Regions from separate parts of the Diaphorobacter sp. LI3 genome, predicted to be linked through region 1. Evidence: predicted binding sites of a transcription regulator. Region 1 holds the regulator's gene; each other region holds the start of a gene.
What was found. Region 1 encodes FNR, which switches genes on or off when oxygen is low (the NO sensors DNR and NnrR bind a similar motif). Its sites were predicted from a motif close to TTGATNNNNATCAA; they were not measured.
Positions count from the first base shown of each region.

Region 1 (4,417 bases):
ATCGCCAAACAGTGTGCCCCTCCCATCAGCCCCATCAGGAAGGCCGTCGTGGCCAGCGCCCACAGCATGGGTCAAATAATCCGGGAAAAGCGAGCGCGGTTGCGGTCAGCCTGTAGATACTTGTCGAACACCATGGCCACGCCGCGCACGAAATACCACCCCATGGGCGTGACTTCAACGCCCTCATCGCTGATTTTCACCAAGCCCTGAGCCGCCATTTCTTGCAGTTGCTGTAATTCCGCATCGAAATAACTGCGGAAATCAATCAGCCAGGACTGTTCCAACGGCTCAAACAGCAATTCACCTTGGCACATCAACGCCATGATGACTGCGCGGCGCACTAAGTCGTCCTTGGTCAACGCCAGCCCGCGCACCACAGGCAAATGCCCCTGGTTAATGCAGTCGTAATACTCGTCCAGCGTTTTCACATTTTGGCTGTAAGTAGCGCCCACGCGCCCGATGGCAGAAACACCCAGACCAATCAGGTCGCAATCGGGCTGCGTGCTATAGCCTTGGAAGTTGCGGTGCAGCCTGCCTTGCCGCTTGGCCACCGCCAGCGCATCGTCTGGCAGAGCGAAATGGTCCATGCCCACGTAGACGTAGCCGGCTTCCTGGAACACATCAAGTGACCGGGCCAACATGGACACCTTGGCCGAAGCCATGGGCAACTCGGCCGTGATGATGCGTCGCTGCGATTTGAAGCGTTCTGGCAAGTGAGCGTACGCATACAGCGCGATCCGGTCTGGCCGCAACTCGGCTACCTGCTCCAAGGTGCGATCAAACGACTCCGGTGTCTGGCGCGGCAGCCCGTAGATCAAATCCACGTTCACCGATTCAAACCCGAGCTTCCGAGCCGCATCGACCAACGCGAACACCTTTTCGGCAGGCTGAATGCGGTGCACGGCCTTTTGTACTTCAGGGTCGAAATCCTGCACGCCAAAGCTCAGGCGATTGAAACCCAGCTCCGCCAACAATCCCAGCCGCGCTTCATCCACGGTCCGGGGGTCCACTTCTATGGAGTACTCCCCCCCCGGAACGAGGACGAAACTGCGCCTCAGCATGCCCATCAGTTCGCGCAAACCGTCATCCGTCAGAAAAGTAGGCGTGCCTCCGCCGAAATGCAGCTGGCTCACATGCTGACCCACACCGCAGTGCGCCGTATGCAGGTCGATCTCACGGCTGAGGTAACGCAAGTAGACCTCTGCCCGCTCTGGATGCCGGGTAATGATCTTGTTACACGCGCAGTAATAGCACAGCGATTCACAAAACGGGATGTGGACATAAAGCGACAAAGGCATCGCCTTGGCTACCGAACCCACGCGACGCTGCTGCAGCGCAAGGATGTATTCCCGCTCGCCAAAAGCCTCGACAAAACGATCAGCAGTCGGATAAGAGGTGTAGCGCGGCCCTGGGACGTCAAAACGACGCAGGAGCTCTGTTGTAACAACGGTCATGACGGGATTCCTTGCACTTTCATATCACTGTGCCGTAGAGTCCCCCATGAGTCCTTGACGTTGATCAAGCGCCCATAAGGTCCTTGTGGCGACAATTTGACTTCGGCTCAAAGTCGTCCAACGGCCTACGGCATTCCATGTCTCCCAGCCGTTCAGAGGTAAGCTCAAGCCATGAACAGGGTTCCCATGCATACGAATCTCCAGACCATCAAAGTTGCCTGCTCAAACTGCAATCTGCGTGAGCTGTGCATGCCCGTGGGTCTGGACGACCAGCAACTCAAGCGCATCGATGACATTGTTGCTGTACGACGCAAGATCAAGCGTGGCGGCACGCTTTTCCGGAACGGTGAACCCTTCACATCCCTTTTTGCCATCCGCACCGGATTCTTCAAGACCTGTGTCGCCACCGAAGACGGTCGCGATCAAGTGACGGGTTTTCAAATGGCGGGCGAGATCATCGGCCTGGATGGCATCGTGAGCGACCGCCACACTTGCGATGCGGTGGCGCTTGAAGACGCCGAAGTATGCGTCATGCCCTTCGACCGTATTGAAGAGTTGTCGCGCGAAGTAACGGCACTACAGCACCATGTGCACAAGATCATGAGCCGCGAGATTGTTCGTGAGCATGGGGTCATGCTGTTGCTGGGGAGTATGCGTGCCGAGGAACGCCTTGCCGCATTCCTGTTGAATCTCGTACAACGCTTGCATGCCCGGGGTTTCTCACAATCCGAATTGGTGCTGCGCATGACACGCGAAGAGATCGGCAGCTACCTGGGATTGAAACTGGAAACCGTCAGCCGCACGTTTTCCAAGTTCGTGGAAGAAGGTATTGTGGAAGTAAAACAGCGCCATGTGCGCATCGTCGATACCGATGCGCTGAAGCGCATTGTCAACAGCCAGCAAGCCTGCCATTAAGCCTCGGTTTTTTGTTCATTCATAACTGATCGGCGGAAAGATCAGGAAACGTATTTGGCGCAATCAGCCGGCCGCGCCCCTTTGGGCACGGGGCAGCGATTCAACTCAAAGGGCGAGAGTGACAACAGCGTCGTCAATGCGCTGGAAGCCATGAGTACGACCCAGAACGTGAAGAAGGCGATGGTATACACACCTTCGCGCGAGAGATGCAGGGGTTGATCAAACCACTGCAGCGCTTCTGGATCCACGAAGGCGAACACTACCATTTCCATGACGCCCGCCATCAAAAAGGCCGGCCACGCGATCCACATCAATCGTTGCATCCACATTCGCCCATCTCCTAGCAAGTGTAGTTGACAGCCTAGCATCTGTTCTCCGGCATGCAAAGAGGACTCGCCCTGCCGGTCAGCGCGGTTGATCCTCCAGCGGAGTAGCTGCATGGTTGCGCCCCTTCATGGCAGGCGTCATGTCGCCCCCAGACTCCTTCAGGGTCTCGTTGATGTTCAAGCCCCGTTGGTAATAGTCTTCCGCGATGACGGGGTCGGGTTGGCTCACGGCCAGCCAGAGGGTCACGAAGCCCGCAATGATGACAATCACCGGCCCCGCGATGACAAGCCAGACATGGCCAAACGTCCACCAAGGCTTTCCTGCGTCTTCCAGATTCATGGGGGAATTACTCGACATTTATACCAACTCCTCGCTCGTTTATGAGCACAGCTTGTTCATTTGCATTCCACGACCGCCTTCAGCGGGGTACAAGGAACACGGATTTCTCTGCCACTTGGGCTTTATCACCCTGCGCTTGAATATCGAAATACACCGTATGCGATCCAGGAGATGCTGAGCCATACGGAATTTGAAGACGGACAACCACCCATCGCGATTCCGCCGGTCCAATGTCAATTGCGGTCTCGGACGCCACTTCCAGCCCTTCCATACCGTGGGCGCTGATGGTGTAGCGCTGCGCCCCCTCCGTGGCGTTCATGATCTGCAGCCGGTAGATATTTTCCAGCTTGCCTCCCGCCACGATGCGCGAGAGCGCAGCGCGGTCGCGCACGATGTCCACCTTCAACGGGGTGCGTACCACCAAGCTGGCCAGCATGCCAATGCACAACACCACCAGCACCGCTGAATAGAACAACACACGGGGTCGCAGCACGCGTTTGAGCATTTGCGATTGGGTCCAGTGGTTCTTGACGCCGTTCTGCGTCGAGAAGCGAATCAGCCCGCGCGGATACTTCATCTTATCCATCACGGTATTGCAAGCGTCCACGCAGAGACCGCAACCAATGCATTCGTATTGCAGTCCGTTGCGAATATCGATACCCGTTGGGCAGACCTGGACACACAGCGTGCAATCGATGCAGTCACCCAGTCCCGCAGCTTTGTGATCTACGGTCTTGTTACGGGGCCCGCGAGGCTCGCCGCGCTCGGGATCGTAAGAGACGACCAGCGTGTCCCTGTCGAACATTGCGCTTTGGAAACGCGCATAAGGGCACATGTATTTGCACACCTGCTCGCGCAGGAATCCTGCGTTGCCGTACGTGGCCAACCCATAGAAGATCACCCAGAATATCTGCCACCCTCCTTGCAGGGCCAGCAACTCTTCCCCCAGCTCGCGAATCGGAACGAAATAGCCCACGAAGGTGAAGCCGGTCCAGAACGCGACCGCAATCCAAATGGCTTGCTTGACAGTTTTTTTCCAGATCTTCTCAAATGTCCACGGACCATTGTCCAGGCGCATACGGGCACTGCGGTCGCCTTCGACTTTGTGCTCGATCCACATGAACATTTCCGTGTATACGGTCTGGGGACAGGAGAAGCCGCACCACAGGCGTCCCGCCACTGCGGTAAACAGAAAAAGCGACAGCGCGGAAATAATCAGCAAACCCGTCAGATAAATGAAGTCCTGCGGGTAAAGCACCAAACCAAAAATATAGAAACGGCGTGCTCCGAGGTCAAAGAGCACCATTTGGCGCTGGCCCCACTCCAGCCATGGCAGGCCATAGAAAACCAGCTGTGTCAGAAACACCATCGCCCAACGCCAA
Region 1 covers NZ_CP094346.1:3,365,641-3,370,057, forward strand. Annotated here, with positions in the region: gene MRB47_RS15725 (sulfite exporter TauE/SafE family protein) at 1-68, opposite strand, end outside; gene hemN (oxygen-independent coproporphyrinogen III oxidase) at 72-1,454, opposite strand; gene fnr (fumarate/nitrate reduction transcriptional regulator Fnr) at 1,626-2,369, shown strand; gene MRB47_RS15740 (hypothetical protein) at 2,411-2,698, opposite strand; gene MRB47_RS15745 (FixH family protein) at 2,775-3,053, opposite strand; gene ccoG (cytochrome c oxidase accessory protein CcoG) at 3,115-4,417, opposite strand, start outside.

Region 2 (4,417 bases), 2.1 Mb from region 1:
AACGGCGGCCTCGCGCTCATCCAGGCCGTGCGCGGCTTTGCCGAACAGCGTGCGCGCCAGCGCGTCGATGCCCACGATCTCCCCGCGAAACGGCACCAGGTTCAGGTACGCCTCCAGGATCTGGTCCTTGCGCCAGCGTCGGTCCAGCACCTGTGCGGCCACGGCCTGCCCCAGCTTCTGCGGCACGCTGCGCCCACCGGGGCCCTGGCGCAAGAAATCGGCATCCGGGCCGTCGAGCAGCCCCGCCAGCTGCATGGTCAGCGTGCTGGCGCCGCGCGTGCGCTGGTTCCACAGGTTGCCCCAGGCGGCGGCCGACACCGCGGCCCAGTCCACGCCGCTGTGCTCGTAAAAGCGCCGGTCCTCGCTCAGCACCAGCGCCTGGCGCAGCGCGGGCGACACATCGGCCAGGCCCAGCCACTGGCCGCGGCGCACGGTGGCGTCGGTACGCAGGCGCTGCAGCACCTCGCCCTCGCGCGAAAGCACCAGGGTCTCGGACGAGCGGAAATCGGCGCGCACCTCATCGAACGTGGGCAGCGCCAGGCTGACGGTGCTGGCCAGCGCCAGACACGCCGCCGCGAGGGCGCGTCGCCACCTCACAGGCGCATCACCGCGTGGCGCGCAGCGCGGCCGCATCGCACCAGCGCTGCGCCACCTGGGGCGAGGTGGTGCATACCGCGTCGTGCGTGGCGGTGGTCACTGCGCGCTCCAGCAACTGGATGTCGGCCTCGTGCTGGCGCGCCACATGCGGGTCCTCGAAGAAGATGGCGCGGTGGCAGCGCCGCTGCAGCACCCAGTCGGCAATCTGCGCGTCGCCGCCCAGCGGGCCGCTGTTGAAGCGCTGCACCCAGGGCGTATCGGCGGGCCAGCCGCGCGCCCAGGCCAGCTCGTTCAGGCGCTGGCCCGTGGTGCCCGTGGCCACGCGCTGGCGAAAGCGCGAGAGCAGCTCGAAGTTGCGCGCCGCAAAGTCCAGCATGGCGGACTTCATCGCATCGTGGGCGATCAGCGCCAGCGTCTGCGCGCCGTAGTCATGGAAGCGGTCGGCGTTGCGGTCGGCCGGCAGGCCGGCATGCATGCGCTCCATCTCCACCCAGTCGCGCGCGCTGGCCACGGTGGACAGGAACGGCTTGCCGTGGATCACGCACTGGCGCTTGAGCGCCAGCGCCTCCGGGAAGATGGACGACGGGTCCACCGGGTCGATGAGGTAGATGGCGCCGTCCAGCGTGCGGCCCGGCTCGGGCATGCCCACCACCTCGGCCACGAGCTTCATCAACCCGCCCTCGCGCCCATAGGGGTAGCGCACCAGCGGCCGGTAGCCCTGCAGCATGCCGGCGGCGGCGATCGCATCATGGGTGCGGCCCACGGTGTGCAGGCCCAGCCGCAGTTCGCGTATGCCCGCCTCGCAGGCGCGCAGGAAGGCGAACAGCGCACCGTCTTCGGTATGGTGGTGCAAACGGTTGGCGGCTAGACCCATCAGCATGTACAAAGGCTTTCAGACGAAGAAGAGGGACAACTGCCGAGCATAGTCGCAGCCGCACACGCCACCGCTGCCGCGGCCTTACCGACCACGCCACCAGGCGAAGAGCAGCACAGCCAGCAGCACCCACAGCATGACGATGATCGCCGCGGCCAGCCAGCTGCGCGGGCGTGCCAGCATGCGCGCGGCACGCTCGCGCGCGGCCAGCAGCACCGGCGGCGGCAGCAGGCGCAGCACCAGCGCCAGGCCCAGGGGCACGATGAGCAGGTCGTCCAGATAGCCCAACACGGGAATGAAATCAGGCACCAGGTCGATGGGGCTCAGCGCATAGGCAGCCACGGCCAGCGCCAGCAGGCGCAGCGCCCATGGGGTACGGGGGTCGCGCGCAGCCAGGTAGACGACGAGCACGTCGCGCTTGAGCGCACGTGCCCATTGCTTGGCGGTTTGCAGCAGTCCCATGGCGTGTTCAGGCGGGGGGATTCATCCAAAGGGCTGCATCGTACGAACTGCCCCGCGCGGAAATGGCTTGATGTACATCAAAACCCCACTGGGATCGGGTGACGACAGTGGCTGCATTCCCCCTTCGACCCCCTCCCCTGCCCCATGGCCAAGAAGTTTCCGCTGAACCCCGCACATCCCGAGCGCACGTGCTGGGGCTGCGACCGCTACTGCGCCGCCGATGCCATGCAGTGCGGCAACGGATCGGAGCGCAGCCAGCATCCGGCGGAGCTGTTCGGCCCCGACTGGGCCGAGTGGGAGCCGCCTTCTGCCGGCGAGGCGCCTGCACAGCAGCAGCCCGCCGCATCACAGCCAGCCTGACCGCGCGGCCACTCATTGCAGCTCCAGCAGCACGGGCTGGTGGTCTGATGCCTGCGTCACGCCATCGACCCGCACCGCGCGCACCCGGCTCCTCAGCGAATCACTGACCCAGATGAAGTCGCAGGCCAGCGGCTGCGGCGCATAGGTCTGGTCGAACACGCAAAAAGTGGGCGGCTGCGGCGCGCCGGGGTGCAGCAGTCGCCATGCATCCCACAACGGGGGCTGGCCTGCCTGACCCGCGGTCGCGCCCTCCTCGTCCGCCAGCGCAGCGGCCAGCATGGCGTATTCAGGCTCGTGCGCCTGCAGGTTGAAGTCGCCGCACAGCACGGCATGGGGCGTGTGCGCCTTGGGCTGGAACGGCGAGCCGTCGGCCAGGCCCTGCGGCCGCTGCGCAGCCTGCGCGCAGGCCTGCAGGTGCAGCGCACGCAGCGCCAACGCCTGCGCCATGCGCTGGGGCTTGGAGTAGTACTCCAGGTGCGTGGTCATCACGCGCACCGGGCCCAATGCGGGGTCCTGCACGGTGAGCACGCTGCACAGGCGCGGCATGCTGCGCACGCCGGCATCGGGCGGGTATGGCAGCGGGTGGTGCTGCAGCTGCAGCACGGGCAGGCGCGTGGCGATCAGGTTGCCAAAGCGCTGGCGGCCCGCGGCGGTCCACTCATCCACCGCCGCGCCAAAGAACACCTGCCAGCCTGCGGGCAGCGCGGACTGCACCTGCGCCACCTGGTCGCCGGGCGAACCGGCCAAGCCGGGGTAGTTCACCGCGATCTCCTGCAGGCACAGCACATCCACGTCGCCCAGCGCCACTGCGTATTGCACGATGCGCGCGGGGTCCACGCGGCCGTCCAGGCCGCGGCACCACTGAGTGTTCCAGGTGACGAGCTGCATGGTTTACTCCTGAAAACAGAGCTGTTCGCGCTTGCTGCACGGGCGCTGGAGGCTGATTTGGTTTGAATTGCTACTTGATGCCCGCGCGCATGAAGCTTTGCACGAACTGGCGCTGAAAGAGTATGAACCCGATGAGCAGCGGCGCGGTGGACATCAGCGTGGCCGCGGTGATGAGCGACCATTCCACGCCCTGCTCCACCGACGAGAACACCTGCAGCCCCACGGTGAGCGGGCGGGATTCCACGCTGTTGGTGATGATGAGCGGCCACAGAAAGTTGTTCCAGTGAAAGCTCACCGACACCAGCGCAAAGGCGGTGTACACCGGCCGCGCCAGCGGCACGTATACGCGCCACAGGATCTGCAGGGCGCTGGCACCCTCCACGCGCGCGGCTTCATCCAGCTCCTTGGGAATGCCCATGAAGGTCTGGCGCAGCAGGAAGATGGCAAACGCCGAGGCGAAGTACGGCAGCCCGATGGCCACCAGCGAATCCACCAGGCCCAGGCGGCCCATGGTCTTGTAGTTCTCGACCAGCAGGATGTCGGGCATGACCATGAGCTGCACCAGCACCAGCGCGAAGGCCACGTTCTGGCCGCGAAAGCGATAGCGCGCGAAGGCATAGGCCGCCAGCGTGGACAGCACCAGCTGCGCGGCCAGGATCATCGCCACCAGCACGGTGGTGTTGAGGAAGTAGCGCGCGAAGGGCGCGGCCTCCCAGGCGCGGCGGAAGTTCTCCAGCGTCCAGGGCGCCAGCAGATCGAAGCGCGTGGCGTACTCCGCGGGGTGAAAGGCCGTCCACACCGCATAGGCCAGCGGCAGCAGCCACAGCAGGGCCAGCGTCCAGGCGGCCAGGGTGTCCAGCAGGGTGACCTGGTACAGCGTATTGGTTCTCATGGCGCGTCGCGCCCTCCTAAGGGATGAAACCGGCACCACCTAAGCCAGGGCCGCCGTGCAAGGGCCGCCCCACCGCACGGGCAGCGTCCTCCTTCCCACGCGCAGCGTGAGAGAAGGGGGAAGCGGCGCAGCCGCTCAGGGGGGTGTTTCACTGGTAATGCACCCGTTTGTCGAACACGAAGAACTGCACCAGCGCCACGCCGGCCAGCGCCACCACCAGCACCACCGTGAGCGCCGCGGCATAGCCCGTGTCCCAAAACTTGAAGCCCACCTCGTACAGGTGGTACAGCAGCAGCGTGGAAGCGTTGTCCGGCCCGCCGCGCGTGAGGATGAAGAGATGGTCC
Region 2 covers NZ_CP094346.1:1,288,457-1,292,873, reverse strand. Annotated here, with positions in the region: gene pbpC (penicillin-binding protein 1C) at 1-633, opposite strand, end outside; gene MRB47_RS05995 (methylglyoxal synthase) at 605-1,477, opposite strand; gene MRB47_RS05990 (YkvA family protein) at 1,556-1,933, opposite strand; gene MRB47_RS05985 (DUF3079 domain-containing protein) at 2,078-2,293, shown strand; gene MRB47_RS05980 (endonuclease/exonuclease/phosphatase family protein) at 2,306-3,181, opposite strand; gene MRB47_RS05975 (carbohydrate ABC transporter permease) at 3,252-4,073, opposite strand; gene MRB47_RS05970 (carbohydrate ABC transporter permease) at 4,222-4,417, opposite strand, start outside.
Region 2: MRB47_RS05985 (DUF3079 domain-containing protein) is a predicted target of FNR. The motif match lies at 2,001-2,014, and genes of this name have one in related genera.

Region 3 (4,417 bases), 330 kb from region 1:
AGGGGAAGCGGCGGCTATCGCCAACGCTTTCCATCTGTGCCATAAAGCTTTGGAAGAGCATCGCCTCAAAAAAAGCAAGGTTGAGCGGGAGAGCGTCCAAGCTTGGCTTGACGTGGTTGAAAAGACCATGGACACGGCCGGCCTTGAGGACCCAAACGGAGTTGGGCTCTGGCGCATAAAGGCGCAATCCTTGACAGAGCAAGAAAAGTCAGATTTTTCGGGCGCTGTTTATGAATTGGCTGGCTGGTTTGACATGCAGTTTTGGTCTTCGGCAGGCTAATTCGCAGTTTTCTTCCCACCGTGCGTATTGAAGTAACGGGCCCTCATTACCTTGACGCTCAGTCTCATCTGGCCAAGGCTGCGGGCCCATCCTTCGCTCGGCGCCACAGACTCCACGGCCAACGCTGGGTCAAACACCTGCAACGTGGTCGCGAGAGCCTTGTGCTGTTCCAACAGCACTTCCCGCCGGCCCACCAGCTCAACCGGCGCCCCCGCCTCAGCCATCCACGCTTCGACAAATGCCAGCTCGCCCTTGAGGCTTGCCAAGGTCTCGACCAACTGAGTGAGCGCCGTCTGGGTGCGCGTGCGTGTCATGGTCAAGGCCATGATGCCTCCTGCTCATTCACCTTGTCAGCAAGCTCCCGCAGCTTGTCCATGGAGGCCAGTTCTTTGTAGACCCAGTAGCCCGGGGGATGGCTCTGGGTGGGGCGGAACGGTTCGACCTCACCGGTCTTTGTTTGCAATTGGCGTAGACAAGTGCGTATGCTGAATCTCAGGCGCTGGCGCGACTTGGGCTCAGGGTGCTGGATTCCGAAGTGCAGTTCGACATGGTCGACTATCTGGTGAAGTGCCATTGGCGAAGGGGCCGCGCTCTGAAGCAACTCGAGCAGCAGCTTTGTCAGAGCCCCTCTTTCGCCATACTTTCCTTGCCAGGCTTTGATAACACCGCCGGCGTGCGGGTCGACGGCTGAGTTGACTTGCGCCAACGTGCTGTCCAGCGCCTGGAGCTTTTTGGAGCCAAGTTCCAGGGCTCTTTCGGCTACGGCCAGCTCGTGCTCCGCGCGTGCCAAGTTGGCCAGCGCGAGCTCCACCTGGTGCTGCAGTCGAGGGATGGCATCCTGAGTGGACTGCTGTGCGCCAGCCAGCGCTGCCCTCTCGTTCAAGAGCCACTTGATAGCAGGAGGGGTGCGCGTGCGGGTGCGGGGTGGCTGGGTTGGAAGCAAAGGGGTCACGGTGGACATCATTCAGAGACGATACCGACGTGAAGCCACGGAATGTGGCGGGGACTGCTTAAGTTTTGGGCACAAGGGGGCGGAATACGGGTGCTTGGGCCATCAGAGGCATAACACCCCATGCCCTTTCAGGCCAGGGCGACGGTGCGTTGCGCCTGCAGCGCCTCGCGCATGAACGGCAGGTAGGCGCGGTCCACCTTGCAGATGTGGTGCACCAGCCATTGCTTGAGGAATTCCAGCGCCTCCAGCGTGACCTCCTGCCCGCCGTCAAAGCGCGTCAGCAGATCCATGGCCTTGCGCGTGAAGCCGTCATGCTCGGCCTTATGGGCGGGAGTCTCGGCGTAGTCGTGCTGCTGGAACAGCACCTCCTCCACGATGAAGTGGTTGTGCGTGTAGTCCACCAGGCCTTCCAAAATTTCGCCCACGGCGCTGCGGCGCGGGCTCGCCGCGCTCAGTTCATCGTGCAGGGCGTTGGTCAGCGCGACCAGTTGACGGTGCTGGTCGTCGATTTCGGGCAGGCCAAGCTCCAGTTCCGCGGTCCAGGGCATGAAAGGCATACAGGGTCTTCTCTTTTGTCTATTGGTGTTGTCGGGGGCGGGGCATAGCCTGCCGACGGTCGCAGACCTTTGCGTGACAACCCATAGGGGAAGACCATGCCATTCGCATGGATTTACATGGGCCTTGATCTTTGTCAGACGAAGCGCCCGGCTGCGTGAGCGGTTTGCCACGCATTCCTGAGCAAAAAAGCCAAGCGCGCCCGCCCATCAAGCGCTAGGCGCTATAAATAGAGGAGCGACCGTGCCGCGCTCAGGAGATGTCGTCGTTCAGATCCGTGTCCGGCACTTCGCCGACGGCTTGGCGCGTGGCTTCGGCCTGCAGCAGCAGCCAGGCGCTGAACGCCTGGATTTCGGGGCGCTGGCCGCTGCGCGGGCCGACGACCAGCCAGTACACCAGCGGAGAGTCCAGCCGGTGGCCCGGCAGCACCTCCTGCAGGTCGCCCGAGGCGAGGCTTTCCGCGATCAGCGGCATGCGCGCCAGCGCCAGACCCTGGCCGGCCAGCGCGGCCTGCACGATCTGCTGCGCGTAGTTGAAGTACAGCCAGCGCTTGGGCTGCAGCCGCCCCAGGCCGTGCAGTTCGAACCAGCGCCGCCAGGTGATCCACTCGAAATAGGGCATGCGGTGCGCGTCGCCTGCCTCGATGAGCGTGAACTGCGCCACGTCGGCCGGCGTGCGGATGGGCGGCATGCTGTTGAGGAGCCAGGGGCTGGCCACCACCGCCAGTTGCTCGCCAAACAGCCGCTGCGCGCCCGCGGCCTGCGTGCCGGGCACGCTGGAGCGCAGGGCCAGGTCCACGTCGGCCGTCTCCAGGTCCACGATGGTGTCGGTTGCGTCGATGCGGATGTCGATGTCGGGGTTGTCGCGCTGGAATTCCTCCATGCGCGGGATCAGCCACATGGACGCAAAGCTGGCCCAGGTGGTGATGGCCACGCTCTTGCGCCCCGCCGTCTGGCGCACCAGGCGCACGGCCGCGTCCATGCGCTCCAGCGCGGGCGCCACGGCGCGCTGCAGCTGGCCACCGGCGCTGGTGAGCTCCACGGCGCGTGTGTGGCGCAGAAACAGGGGCACGCCCACTTCGTCCTCCAGCGCCTGGATCTGGCGGCTCACCGCCGACTGGGTCAGGGCCAGTTCCTCGGCCGCGGCGCGGAAGTTCAAATGCCGCGCCACGGCCAGAAATGCGCGCCAATGGCCTACGGCCACGGGCCGGGTGCGCAGATGCGCGATGGGAGGAGCGCTGGCGGGCAAGAGGGGGGAGTTCATGGCAGATTGATGACCATTGGGAATCAAAATGCTAGCGCTTTTTCATCGATCGCGCAGCAGGCTGCTCAGGCAGCAGGTGCACCGCTGGCGGTTGCCGTCCTCCGGGGAAGGGGTGATACCGTGATTGATGCCGTTCCGTAATCGATGAGGCCTTCCGTTTTCATTGGACGGTGCCCGGGCCGCAGTCGCACACTGACGTCACTTCAAAGGGTTTACCAGGAGATGACCGTGACCACCTCGCAAGTTCTGCATTCGCAAGCCTCCAGCGTTCCCGCCGGCGTTGCCGCACCGGAACTGTGCACCATTCCCCAGGGCGCGGCGCGCAGCCTGCACCCCCGCGCGCCGATGCAGTTGCGCGTGGTCAGCGGCCTGGCCTGGGTGACCTTGAGCGACGGCCCCCATGGCTGGCGCGAGGATTCGGGGGACCTCATGCTGCACGCGGGCCAGAGCGTGTGCGTGGCCTCCGGCCAGCACGCCGTGGTCGAGCCGATGGGCCGCGAGCCGCTGCAGTTCCAGTGGCGCAGCGCCGCCGCGGTGCGCGCACCGTCACCGCAGCACGCCGCCCCCCGGGGCGATGTCTGCCGCGCCTGATCGTCCGGCTATCGCATCAAACTGGCTGCTAGCGCCCGAATGACGGGCGCTAGCAGCTATTTTTTTAGGAGCGAACAGAGGCAGTGGTGCAGCCGCGCCGCAGAGGGGCTGCGCATGGGCGGCGGGATAATGGCGGAGGGCTGCCGGCCTGGGCTGGCAGGACACGACGACCTTCCACTCTCCACACCTTCATGACAGCACTGGACATCATCATCATGGCCGCGGGCAAGGGCACGCGCATGAAAAGCCGCATTCCCAAGGTCTTGCAGCGCCTGGCCGGCCGGCCCCTGCTGCACCATGTGCTGGGCCAGGCCGCCAGCCTGCAGGCGCGCCGCGTGGTGGTGGTAACGGGCCACGGCGCTACAGAAGTAGAAGCTGCTTGCGCAGGATTGGCGGGCCATGAGGGCACTTTTGACTTGAAATTCGTGCGCCAGGAGCCGCAGTTGGGCACGGGCCACGCGGTGCAGCAGGCCACGCCCGCGCTGGCGGGCGATGGCACGGTGGTGGTGTTGTCGGGCGACGTGCCGTTGACCCAGGCCGCGACGCTGCGCGCGCTGGTCGAGGCCGGGGCGGGCGAGCGCCTTGCGCTGCTCACCGTGCGCCTGCCCGATCCCACAGGGTACGGCCGCATCGTGCGCGGCGAGGGCGGAACGGTGCAGCGCATCGTGGAGCACAAGGACGCGAACGATGCCGAGCGCGCCATCGACGAGGTCTACAGCGGCATCATGGCCGTGCCCGCGCAGCGCCTGGCGGGCTGGCTGGCGCGTCTGACCAAC
Region 3 covers NZ_CP094346.1:3,698,081-3,702,497, reverse strand. Annotated here, with positions in the region: gene MRB47_RS17300 (hypothetical protein) at 1-280, shown strand, start outside; gene MRB47_RS17295 (hypothetical protein) at 277-606, opposite strand; gene MRB47_RS17290 (hypothetical protein) at 597-1,244, opposite strand; gene MRB47_RS17285 (bacteriohemerythrin) at 1,361-1,780, opposite strand; gene MRB47_RS17280 (LysR substrate-binding domain-containing protein) at 2,040-3,050, opposite strand; gene MRB47_RS17275 (DUF2917 domain-containing protein) at 3,273-3,641, shown strand; gene glmU (bifunctional UDP-N-acetylglucosamine diphosphorylase/glucosamine-1-phosphate N-acetyltransferase GlmU) at 3,833-4,417, shown strand, end outside.
Region 3: MRB47_RS17285 (bacteriohemerythrin) is a predicted target of FNR. The motif match lies at 1,914-1,927, and genes of this name have one in related genera.